4 regions of the Bacillus silvicola genome follow, and region 1 is predicted to be linked to each of the others. Evidence: riboswitches for the same ligand, from Rfam matches in the RefSeq annotation. Region 1 holds a riboswitch; each other region holds the start of a gene.
The links. A riboswitch is a leader RNA that binds a small molecule or an ion and turns the genes downstream of it on or off. The one in region 1 is predicted to bind lysine.
Positions count from the first base shown of each region.

Region 2: another riboswitch for lysine. It lies ahead of lysA (diaminopimelate decarboxylase); the one in region 1 lies ahead of ACP6L7_RS23685 (amino acid permease).
Region 3: another riboswitch for lysine. It lies ahead of ACP6L7_RS12145 (amino acid permease); the one in region 1 lies ahead of ACP6L7_RS23685 (amino acid permease).
Region 4: another riboswitch for lysine. It lies ahead of ACP6L7_RS03425 (aspartate kinase); the one in region 1 lies ahead of ACP6L7_RS23685 (amino acid permease).

Region 1 is NZ_JBNGVC010000013.1:301,238-304,426, reverse strand. It holds partial or broken gene ACP6L7_RS23690 (ABC transporter permease) at 1-72, opposite strand, end outside; gene ACP6L7_RS23685 (amino acid permease) at 133-1,557, opposite strand; lysine riboswitch at 1,704-1,885, opposite strand; gene ACP6L7_RS23680 (GNAT family N-acetyltransferase) at 2,079-2,933, shown strand; gene gapN (NADP-dependent glyceraldehyde-3-phosphate dehydrogenase) at 2,961-3,189, opposite strand, start outside.
Region 2 is NZ_JBNGVC010000001.1:972,430-975,618, forward strand. It holds gene ACP6L7_RS05115 (YezD family protein) at 48-191, opposite strand; SAM riboswitch class I at 264-372, opposite strand; gene lysA (diaminopimelate decarboxylase) at 489-1,805, opposite strand; lysine riboswitch at 1,986-2,167, opposite strand; gene ACP6L7_RS05125 (DUF3888 domain-containing protein) at 2,257-2,652, opposite strand; gene ACP6L7_RS05130 (LTA synthase family protein) at 2,906-3,189, shown strand, end outside.
Region 3 is NZ_JBNGVC010000012.1:49,955-53,143, reverse strand. It holds gene ACP6L7_RS12145 (amino acid permease) at 108-1,574, opposite strand; lysine riboswitch at 1,688-1,880, opposite strand; gene ACP6L7_RS12140 (GNAT family N-acetyltransferase) at 2,267-2,716, shown strand; gene ACP6L7_RS12135 (sulfite exporter TauE/SafE family protein) at 2,757-3,189, opposite strand, start outside.
Region 4 is NZ_JBNGVC010000001.1:668,956-672,144, reverse strand. It holds gene ACP6L7_RS03425 (aspartate kinase) at 298-1,527, opposite strand; lysine riboswitch at 1,730-1,916, opposite strand; gene ACP6L7_RS03420 (DoxX-like family protein) at 2,109-3,017, shown strand; gene ACP6L7_RS03415 (DUF4166 domain-containing protein) at 3,022-3,189, shown strand, end outside.

The DNA of each region.
Region 1 (3,189 bases):
ACGTGCAAAGTATGTAATGATATTTTGCATATGTTGTTGGAAGCGACTGCTCCATAGTGATTCGATTGACATGTTTTTCACCTCTTTGTTCTATTATATATGTTTTATAAAAGAAAAAACGAGCAAATTGCGTTATGCAACTTGCTCGTTTTTCTTTTCGTTATTTTTTTTCTGATCACGATTCATTAATGGATAGAAAGCAAATCCGATTACGAACAAACCAATTCCGAGAAGGAATGTTTTTATATCGGATGCGCCGGTTTTAATAACCCATAGTGCGTAGCAAAGTGCGATCACTGCGACTATACCATCTGTAATTCTTGCCCGCATTTCATTTTTATATGTTTCACCAGTTGCGACTAGTTTTAACTGGAAGATTGGTGAAACGAGATATGGAATGAGGTAGGCCAGTGTTGATACGGTAATAACGAATGTATAAGCTTCCGCAATTGTTCCTGATAGTGTTGAGAATAAGAACACTTGCGACATAATGTTTGTTAGTCGTAATGAGTAAATTGGGCTTCCTTTTTTATTTGTTTTTGTGAAGAAGGAAGGGAAGAAACCTTCTTTTGCTGCTTGATAAGGTACTTCTGAGCTTAATAAAATCCAGCCTAATATTGAACCGAATAGGGAAGTAAGAGCAAGTAATGCCATAAGTTTCCCACCACCGTGACCCATTGCAGCGTTTAATGCATCTGCTAATGGACGTTCAGAAGCTTGTAATTTATCAACGTGAAGTACACCCATTGTTAAAATTGTAATTCCTAAATAAATTGCAACTGTTATTAATAAACCGGCAACAGTCGCACGTTTTACCGTTTTGGGAGAAGTAGCTCGGTTTGATAAAAGAACGGCGGATTCAATCCCAATAAATGCCCAAAGCGTTGTAAGAGCCGCTAAATTCACTTGTGAAAGGAGACCGTGTGATACGCCTTCTTTATCGATCATCGGTGTGTACCATTGTCCAAACTTTGAAGCTTCGAACGCAAATAACGTAACGACAATGAATAGAAGGAATCCAGTTACTTTCGTTGTTGTTGCTAAGAAGTTTAGTTTCCCAGCTCCGCTTACACCGTTTGTTAATATTAAATGAGTTCCCCAAAGTAAGACGGAACAAATAGTAAATGTAATGAGCTTTCCAACTTCTATATCGAACGAGCCGATTGAAAACAATAGTCGCGTATCTTTCATAATCGGGAAGAAGAGTGATAAATATCCCGCGAAAGATGTAATGATGGCAACGTTACTTGCCCAGTTTGCAACCCAATATCCCCATACCATGCTGAAACCAGCCATTTTCTTTCTTTTTGGTGTTGAGAATAAAGCATATGCATGACTTTGTGGTCCTGTCGTTAAATCAGGACGACGAATTGCTAAATTACCGAAAACAAGAGCTAGCATTAAAACACCAAACCCTGTTGTTAACCAAGCTAAAGTGACACCGAGAGGGCTAGCTGTTTGTGCTAACGTACTTGGCACCATGAAAATACCAGCGCCAACCATGTTACCGACAACGAAAGCTGTTAGTACCCAAAAGCCCCATTTTTTTTGTTGCATAGAAAATACCTCCAAAGTTAGTATAACCAAGTCAAGCGAGGAGATATGTATGTCTTCCTGATAAGGAAGAGAAGGTCCAAACAAAACAAAAAAAGCACGTAATTTGCCGCTACATGCTTTCTATCTTATAAGAAACCCACGACATACCTCTCGATAGCTCTCCACAAACGAAACGTTTGTGACAGTTCTGCACTTATTAAATGCAGACCCAGCAAGCGTGCATGGTGGACACGACTTACTTCGGCAATCATTCCTTTCTCATTCCTTCATCAATGCCACTACATCTCCTGAAATGATACTCTTAATGACTGCAACCTCTACCTCACCGAGATACGAATGAGGATTTAAATATTAAATTAACGTATTTAAGAGTAACAAATGTATTTTTATACGTCAATGGATATGGTAATAATCAGATTATAGAGAAGAGTTCGTTATTGAGGGATTGGAGGGTTTGAGACGGATTCATTGAATAAATTCCAATAGGGAATTTACTTTTAATGGGAATGGGGATTATTTAAATGATACGTGCTTATAGTAGCAAAAAGGATAGAATCGGTATGTTAAATTTAATAAAAAGTCTGGGGACAGAAGAAGAGATAGGTTCTTTAGATGATATTGTATCGAATTCCACGCATTTTCTTTTATATAACCAAAATGGGATTGAAGGATTCGCGTATTCATCCTTTTATACAAATAGTAATGGAGAGTCTATTGGTCAAATAAGTGTATATGTGGAACCTGGTTCTCGTTTGAAAGGTATTGGTTCTGCCTTATATGAGGAAATAGAGGAATGTATTTCTGAAATGAAACCGAATTTTGTGTGTACCTATATGAAAGTTGAATCAGAAAATTGTATTTGTTTTGCTAAGAAAATGGGATTTGAAAGATGGTGGGGATCGCTTGAATTGATATATAAGGGAGGGAGTTTTCCTGAAACCGATCTCAAATTTATTAAGTATGAAGATAAATTTTTTAACCAGTTTGTAACAATGGTACAGGAATGTTATTACGAATTGCATGAAAGGAATGATATGAAGCCTTATCTTGCTCCAGAAGATAGTATAAAAAAATACAAATTGAACAATGAAAGTAATGTGTATGTGGTTTTTAAAAATGAACAGTTGGTTGCATCAGTTACAGTAGGGGAAGGGACAATAGAGAATTTAATGGTTGCACAAAGTCAGCAAGGAAATGGATATGGACGTAACGCCTTGCAATTTGGGATGAACAAGTTGTTAGAAGTTGGGTACGAAGATATTAGACTCTGTTATATAGAAGGAAATGAAAGTGCTGAGAGGTTATACAAATCTGTAGGGTTTAAGCCGCTTCATAATACGCAGGTGTATCAGAAATTTAAAAAGCAGCTGACCTAAATATTAGATCAGCTGCTGAATATAAGATTAAACTAAGTTTAATACAGTTACTTTTTCACGTGTCATAGACTCAAGGCTCTTACGAATACCTTGTGCGCCCATGCCTGAACCTTTTACACCGATGAATGGGAAGTGGTCAGGTCCGCGCTCTGTGCGTCCGTTAATTTGAACAGAACCAGTTTCGATTTTGTTAGCAATTGCAAATGCTTTGTTAATGTCTTTTGTGAAGACACTTGCTTGCAAGCCGAACTCTGAT
Region 2 (3,189 bases), on a different contig from region 1:
TAATAAAATAGGTTAAAACCGCCTCTAGTTTTTCTAGTCAGCGCTTTTTACTTTAAACGTACTTTTTCACTTTTTTCTAATTGAATCACTTTTCCATCTTGCACAACAATTGTAATGGAACCATATTTCATATCAGCAAGCATCGCTTGAATTTTCTCAGATACTTCATCAAAATGTTCCCGTACACTCACGCGAACAGCCCCCCTTTTTATTCATAAAAAAAATCTTTCCCATTTCGAAAAGACTGTTCGGTAATATATTTTACCTTATCTTTCAAAATGGATTCCATTTTGCTGGATTTAGCACCTTGCTTTCTATAAGCAGGTTGCCGAGCTTCGCCGGGCCAGTTCCCTCCGCTTCTCTTGATAAGCTTTGTATTTGTATTTTATCACAATTCTGATTTTTTTCAATCCTAGTTTTCCGATATATTTTAATTATTTTATTTTATAAAAAAGGAATTGCCCATCCGAACAACTCCTTTTTCCTATTTAAACAAGTTCTTTAATACGTATGCGATCGTTCCCAATAATATTTTCATATGTTTCACGCTCTACAACAATTTGTGATGTTCCGCCTTTTGCAAAGACGACAGCTGGTCTACGAATACGATTATAATTATTCGCCATCGAGTACCCATATGCCCCCGTACAAGAAATTGCTAGTAAATCAGAAGAAGCAACTTGCGGTAAGTTAATATCCCAAATCAGCATATCTCCACTTTCACAGCATTTCCCAGCAATCGAAACGAGTTCCTCATTCTCAAGATTCCCTCGATTCGCCAACATCGCCTCATAACGCGCTCCATATAGAGCCGGTCTTAAATTATCTGTCATCCCACCATCGACTGAAACATATTTCCGAATACCAGGAATCTCTTTCACCGCTCCAACTGTATAAATTGTTGTTCCCGCATCACCTACGATACTACGACCTGGTTCAATCCATATTTCTGGAAGCGGGTATTCACATACTGTAAACTGCTCTCTTATCGTACTTGTTACAGCCTCCACATACGTTTCAAGTGTTAACGGTGTATCAGACTCCGTATAACGTATACCGAAACCTCCGCCTACATTCAATACTTTCACTACATAGTTTGTTCGCTCTCTCACTTCTTCTAAAAATTGACGTAGTACTTCAATTGCTCGAACAAAACCAGCCGTTTCGAATATTTGTGATCCGATGTGCGAGTGAATTCCTAGCATATTATAATTTGATTTTTGCAAAGCTAGCTCAATCGCTTGCATCGCTTGACCATTTGAAACACCAAATCCAAATTTCGAATCCTCTTGGCCTGTTGTTATATATTCGTGTGTATGTGCCTCTACTCCTGGCGTTACACGGATTAATATGTTCACAAACTTTCCATGTTGCACTGCTAAATCATGTAAAATTTCTAATTCTAAGAAATTATCTACTACAAAACAACCGATATTCGCCTGAAGAGCCATAATTATTTCTTCTGCTGTTTTATTATTTCCGTGAAAATGAATGCGCGATGCCGGAAATCCTGCTTGAAGCGCAGTATATAATTCTCCTCCAGAAACAACGTCTAAAGACATATTCTCTTCACGAGCTACTCGGCACATCTCCATGCACAAGAACGCCTTGCTTGCATATGCTACTTGATAAGAGAAACCACTTTCTTTAAAAGCACGATGAAACGCGCGGCACTTTCCTCGAATAGACTCTTCATCGTATACATAAAGTGGTGTTCCGTATTGTTTTGCTAGCTGCGTCGTATCGCACCCACCAATTTCTAAGTGTCCTTGCCCATTGATTCGGCTTGTGCCGTGTAAATACATTTAAATTCCTCCCTTATTTCCTCTAAAACTCATAACCCCAATCTTCTATTCATTGCAGCACGCTTTTAGATAGACAAAAAACGCGCGGAACAATGTTCACACGCGTTTCTTATTAGGAAAAATATATATTGAAAAAATAAACGAGTTGTTATCTTCTCAAAATAAGAAACCGCATCAACATCTCCAAATAGCTCTCCATAAAATAAATCTTATGACAGTACTACATTTATTCAATGCAGTCCCAATATATGAATAAGATGGTTATTCTTATATTTCGGCAATAGTCCCTTTCAACCTATGATCACAGATTCCATTAAATCTCCCATAGCTTACTCTTTCCTATCGCGGCCTCTACCTTTGAGAGTAGATGAGGTAAGTCTATTTAATTTTCAAACATCTAATTGTTGCTATTAACAATACCAAAGGACCATTTTATTTGTCAAACAATTTTTTATATTGTTTTTTTACAGTTTAATTTTGTATCATTTGGTAAGCGCTTTACTGAAACCTTTGTCACTTCCCATTCGCCCTCTTCGTTATTAAATGTAATCGTTACCTTCTCAAATGGTGGAGCAATTTTCCCAGCAACACGTTCATACTTCGTTACTTCAATACTCGCTTGAAATAAATATGTACCACTATACACTTTTTTTAAACTAATAATTTTAGGACATTGATAAGGCTTCAAGCTCCCATATTGTTTTTCAATTGCTTTATTTATTTTCGGAAATAAAACAGAATAAAGGGCATCTTCCATAAGAGGTGCATCATATTGTGCTACCGACACACTCGGTGAAGCAAAAAGTATAACACTACTGCATACTATAAAATATAATAATTTTCGCATTATAACCTCCGTTTTATTACTCGATTCTTTCTGCGCACGATAATTATCATACATAGAAACTCCGTTTTATTGTCTCCCACTGCCCTTTTTCTACTCAATTATTATAAAAAAGCCCACAACTCTCTTTTATTTTCGTATAATGATACTCATAGTATAATAAACATAATAATAAAGGACTGTTCGTATATATAAAATGAGGCGCTAATCAAACCGGCTCACAAGAACTGTCATGCTTTTAGGAGAGGAGTATATTATGCTACAAAATCTGTTTCCAAAACTGCGATTTGCACTAGTTGCAGTCGTTTTATTATGGATAAAAACATATATTGTGTACAAGCTAGCATTTGATATTAGAATTGATAACTTCTTTGAAGAATTTATGCTTTTTATTAACCCACTAGCTTCGTTACTTTTATTTTTTGGTTTCGCTTTACTTGCATCTAAGTACCGAAACCGAATTATTATTGTAATTAGTTTTATACTGTCATTTATTTTATTTGGAAATGCAATGTTTTACGGGTTCTATAACGATTTTGT
Region 3 (3,189 bases), on a different contig from region 1:
CCAACCTTTATGTATATTTCCTCTATTATCGCAAAAACAGTGGCGATAGGGAAGGGAGATGAATTGCAATAAAAAACGAGCAAACAAATTTGTTTGCTCGTTTTATTTTATTTTAGTTCACATTTATCAAGTGGAATTACTTTCGTTTTCTTAGTAAATTTATATCCTAACCACAGTACTAAGAAGAGTGGTAAACCGATGTAAGAAACGAGTACACCGTTCCAATCAATAGATGCTCCCATAAATGCTCCGTAGTTTTGTCCTAAAATAACGATAACACAAAGTGTAAATGCAAAGATTGGACCGAACGGGAACCATTTTGCTCTATACGGTAAATCTTTTAAATCTTTCCCTTGTGCAACATAAGCTTTTCGGAAACGGTAATGACTAATAGCAATTCCTACCCAAGCAATAAATCCTGACATCCCAGAAGCATTTAATAACCAAATGTATACAACACCGTCACCGTATAAAGAAGCGATGAAAGCAATGCTACCAACAACTGATGTTGCGATTAATGCGTTAACAGGTACACCACGGCTATCTAATTTGCCTAAGAACTTTGGTGCTTTTCCTTGACGAGCTAAATCCCAAAGCATACGAGTTGATGCATACATTCCAGAGTTACCAGCAGAAAGTACTGCAGTTAAAATAACAGCGTTCATAACAGAAGCAGCGAAGGCAACGCCCGCTTTTTCAAATACTAGTGTAAATGGACTTACTGTTACATCACTTGCTGCAAGGCTATCAGTCGTATAAGGAATTAATAAACCGATAACGAGAATTGCTAAAATATAGAATAATATAATGCGCCAAAAGATAGAACGAATTGCTTTTGGAATATTGCGTTCTGGATCAGCAGTTTCACCAGCAGCCACTCCTAATAATTCAGTTCCTTGGAATGAGAAACCAGCAGCCATAAATACACCGATAATTGCCATGATACCGCCATTAAATGGTGCATCTGCAACAGTGAAGTTTTTAAAACCGACAGCTTCGCCGCCCATAATTCCAAAAATCATCATAAAGCCGACAATTAAAAAGATAATAATAGTAACTACTTTAATAAGTGCGAACCAATATTCAGATTCACCAAAACCTTTAACAGATAAATAGTTTAAGAGAAAAATAATAGCTAAGCAAAGTCCACTCCAAATAAGAGAAGGGGTATCTGGGAACCAAAATTTCATAATTAATGTTACGGCCGCTAGTTCAGCAGCGATCGTAATCGCCCAGTTATACCAATAGTTCCATCCAAGTGCAAAACCAAGTGATGGATCAACAAATTTTGTTGCATAAGTGCTAAAAGAGCCAGTAACAGGCATGTAAGCTGCGAGTTCTGCTAAGCTTGTCATTAAAAAATAAACCATAATTCCAATTGCGGCATATGCGACTAATGCACCGCCAGGACCAGCTGAATGGATAACACCACCACTGGCAAGAAATAATCCGGTACCGATTGTACCACCGAGAGAAATCATCGTAAGGTGACGAGATTTTAATCCGCGTTTTAATTCACCTTGTCCTTGTGTAGTTTGCTTTTTAGAGGTAGCTTGATTCGTTGCGCTATTCATGTTCAACACTCCTTTTCTAGTAAGATAGGAAGGAGCGGGGGAGAAAAATACAAAAAACCGCCAAAAGAATTAGGCGGAACGTTTCACAAATAACCACCCCCATCATACCCTTCCGTTAAGATAGCACCCCACGTCTACACGGTAATTTTGTAAACGTGACAGTTCTGTTCCTTTCGGAGACAGCCCCAGCTCATATTTCCAGAGATGAAATATAAACTTCGGCAACTTTTCCTTTCAAACGGAGTCGGTGACATTCTCTGTGTCTCGGCCGTTATACTCTTAAAAGTTGCAACCTCTACCTCATCGGATTGATGAGGATTTATTTATTGCTATGATTTTTAATATATGGCAATTGTAATGATTTTCTGAATATATTGCAAGGAATTTTGTTAGGAAAAGTCAAAAAATATCGGTTATTGTATAGGAAACGCTTGCAAAACTCCACCCGAACCTACTGTTATGTAACAATAAATAAAGAAAAAAATTGTTATACAAATGTTTCGCAAAAAATAATGAAAAACCCTTTAAAAGTGAAAGAAAATTCAGAAAATATAATTCGACATAACTATTAAAGGTGATTACTTCATTTATTTTGTTTCAAAGAAAAAACATATGTGTAAATCAAAAGAGTGAATATTCTTTCTTTTTGTGGTAAAATCGAAATACTGTTTAATTAAAAAGGGGACATCGTTATGAAATTAGAAACGGAAAGATTACATATTATCCCGTGTACGGAAGAATGGGTTCAAATTGCGAAGAATCAAGGATACAATAGCGGCCCGCATATTTCAGGGCATGTAGAAAGTGTAAAACAAGACGAAGCTTTATTACCTTGGGGCGCGTGGTATGTCATTCGGAAAGAAGATAAAATCGTACTAGGGGATATAGGGTTTAAAGGGAAACCAAACGAGGAACATACGGTAGAAATTGGTTACGGATTTATTGAGAAATATTGGAATAAAGGGTATGCAACAGAAGCTGTTAGTGAATTAATAAAGTGGGCTTTTCAAACAGGAGAAGTGGAAACGATTATAGCTGAAACACTCTTTGAAAACCATAGCTCCATTCGTGTATTAGAGAAATTACATATGAAAAGAGTGAATAGTACTGAAACGATGATAAATTGGAAGATTGAAAAATAAAAAATACCGCTCGAAGTAAATCGGGCGGTATTTTTATTAATTATGGTAGCATTTGTTTTTGATCTTTCGGATAGCTGGCTGTCGATACGTTAGAACGATTGGAATGATTACGGACAGCAATGAAAAGTGAAATAATAACGACAAGACCAACTGCAACGTAAGAAAGTGAAATAATAGTTGGATCCACTTTAAATGTAGTAAGCAGTGTGCGAATATTCGTGAAGATAATAAGACCACCAACTAATACACCAAGTAAATGGGGTGGAACGATGCGGACTAGCCATGCAGCAATTGGAGCTGCGACAATACCGCCAAGCATTAACGAAAATACCCAAACCCAGCTTACTTGTTCCCAGCCAAGTGAGATGAAGAAGCCGATTGTTGCAGCGAGTGAAACAGGAAATTCACTCGTATCTACAGATCCAATAACTTTTCTAGCTTCATTTCCTCTTGCTAGAAGAACGGGTGTCGTA
Region 4 (3,189 bases), on a different contig from region 1:
CTATTAAAAAGTTACAAATTCCTTCCAAACAAAAACACCTTGTCACAGTGTAGGAGAATGTGACAAGGTGTTTTTAAGTATGTCATATAGTATCTTGTTAACAAACAATACCGCGACTTCCCTGCAAAATATTTCTACCCTATACGCCATTAAATGGTCCGATTGTTGTATAGAATTAATTGTATTATTTGAATGACAAATAAATTTCTTGTCACTCTATACAATGTAAACAGCTTTCTATTTATAATAGGAAGGAACTAGATTCATATAATTTATTTTAAGTTTTACGAGTGGAAATTAACTCATCTGCACTAAAGGCTCAATTTTCGCCATAAATGATTGATGCAGCGCCTCGACACCTGTTACTAAATGAAGGCGGTCAATAACGACAGACACTTTAATTTCTGATGTACTTACCATTTTAATATGAATATCTTCTTCTTTTAAAGTAGTGAACATATTCGCAGCAACACCTGGATTAGAGACCATACCAGATCCTACAATTGATACTTTTGCTAAATGATTTTCATATTCTACTGATTCATAGTGAAGTGCTTCTTGGTTTTGTTCCAATACTTCTAAAGTCTCTCTTAAATCATTAGAGTGAATGGAGAAGGAGAGATGAACAGTTCCTTCATTTGTAATACTTTGAATGATGATATCTACATTAATATGTGCCGCTGCTAATGTAGAGAAAACGGTTGAAAGTGAACCATGTTCTAATCCTTTCATTGTGACACGCGTAATATTATCCTCAAATGCAATACCTTTAACGATTGATTGTTGTTCCATGTTACATTCTCCTTTTACAATTGTTCCGTTTTCTTGTGCCATACTTGAGCGAACTTCTAAAACGACATTATGGTTTTTCGCAAACTCAACAGCACGGGGGTGTAATACACCAGCACCGAGGTTGGCAAGTTCTAACATCTCGTCATAAGAAATTTCATCTAATTTATAAGCATCTTTTACAACTCGTGGGTCCGTCGTATATACGCCGGTCACATCCGTGTAAATATCACATTTTTTTGCTTTCAGTGCAGCAGCTAATGCAACAGCAGTCGTATCAGAACCACCGCGTCCAAGTGTTGTAATTTCATGGTCTTCACTGGCTCCTTGGAAGCCAGCTACGATCACAATCGTGCCTTCAGCAAGATAGGACTGTATACGATCTGTATGAATGTCAGTAATCCGTGCACTACTATGTACAGATTCTGTCGTAATACCAGCTTGCCATCCGGTTAAGGAAATGGCGTTATAGCCTTTTGCTTGTAGTGCCATCGTTAACAATGAAATGGTTACTTGTTCTCCTGTTGATAGAAGCATATCCATTTCGCGTTTACTCGGATTCTCTGTAATAGCGTTAGCAAGTGCTACAAGTTCATCTGTACTTTTCCCCATTGCTGAAACGACAGAGACAATGCTATGTCCTCGTTCATATTCTTCAATAATTAAATTTGCTACATGTTGAATGCGTTCGACGCTTCCAACAGAAGTACCGCCAAACTTTTGTACAATCGTTTCCATTACGAATTCCTTCTTTCGTCCATTTTTAAGAATAGGTTAGGACATATACAAATCCCAATATTCCTGTAGTTACCAGAGAGAAAAACAAAAAACACCATCTCAAATAAGTGAGGATGGTGCTGTTACAGGAAAAGGGAAACAGAAAACGGAGCTAATAAAAAAACCGCCAAAAAAGGAATATCATAAAAAATGATATCTCTTTTTTGTAGATAGCTCTTCACACGTACATGTCTGTACATATGACAGTTCTGTTTCTATTCGAAAACAGCCCCAATCGATAAATGCAGAGAAATTTATCAATTTCGGCAACACTTCCTTTCTTCTAAATTCATAGACATCTCTGTGTCTCCTTTAGAATACTTATAAGCGTTGCAACCTCTATCTCACGTTTTAGGCGAGAGTGTTTGATTTATGAAGTTGTTGGTAACATTTGTTTTATAATAATTTAAATTTTTCAGGGAATCAAGTGTTTTATATATATTTTAAAAATTCTATCTTTTTTGAGGGTTATTTTGTGAAAAATGTAGCAAAATAAATTCGGTGCATGTACATTAAAAATATAGAGCATGGGAGGTGGAAGGATGGGCAAGAAAAAGCCTATTTATGTAGCGACAGAAATGAAAACAACAATGGAGAAATTATGGGAATATACGCAAGAACCGGACCTACATACAGAGTGGGATGCACGTTTTACAGAAATCTCGTATTTGGAGAAAAAGGAGGGGGAGCCGCAGAAGTTTTTATATAAAACGAATATTGGTTTCGGACTTGAAATAGCTGGAGAAGGAGAATCGATAGGTGAAGTAAGAAAAGAAACTGGAGAGCGCATGTCTTCTTTAAAATTTTGGACAGACAATCAATTATCACTTATACAAATCGGGCGTGGTTATTGGAAATATACACCGAATGAAGAACATATTTATTTTGAGACGCAATATGATTATGATACAAGGCTTGGTCGTATAGGAAATGTGATAGATTCATATGTTTTTCGACCTTTATTAGGTTGGGCAACTGCATGGAGTTTTGATGCTCTCAAATTATGGTTAGAAAAAGACCTCCATCCTAGTATGTTAATTAGAAGAACGATGACGTATTGGCTCGTTTGCTTTTTATTTGCTTTCGTATGGTTATATCAAGGGGGCGTACCGAAAGTGATTTTTAGTCATCCAGAGGAAGTGAAGATGCTTTCTGAGTTAATCGGATCGAATGAAAGTAGTATTTCTATACTTAAAATAGTTGGATTTTTAGAAATAATATGGGGTGTTATGTGGCTATTGCCATTTCAAAAACGAAAGTTGTTTATATTACATATTGTTATGTTAATAGGCTTAACTATAGTGGCAGGAGTTACGAATATCACAAGTTTTACGCAACCGTTTAATCCGCTTACATTAAATTTTCTTCTAATAGGGTTATCGATTGTCGGTTATATAAATAGCACTAATTTGCCGAGCGCAAAAAATTGTAAGAGGAAGAGAAAGGGATAAATGTATGGCTAATATTTATGAGAGATTATTAGGAGATACCTATAAAAATCTTCATCCAAAATTACAGAAACGCTATGAGATTACAGAAAAAAATAGCTTTACTGGAGAAGGGAAGATGGATGAAATTTACGGAGGTTCTTTTTTCGTAAAATTGATATTAAAAATTGCATCG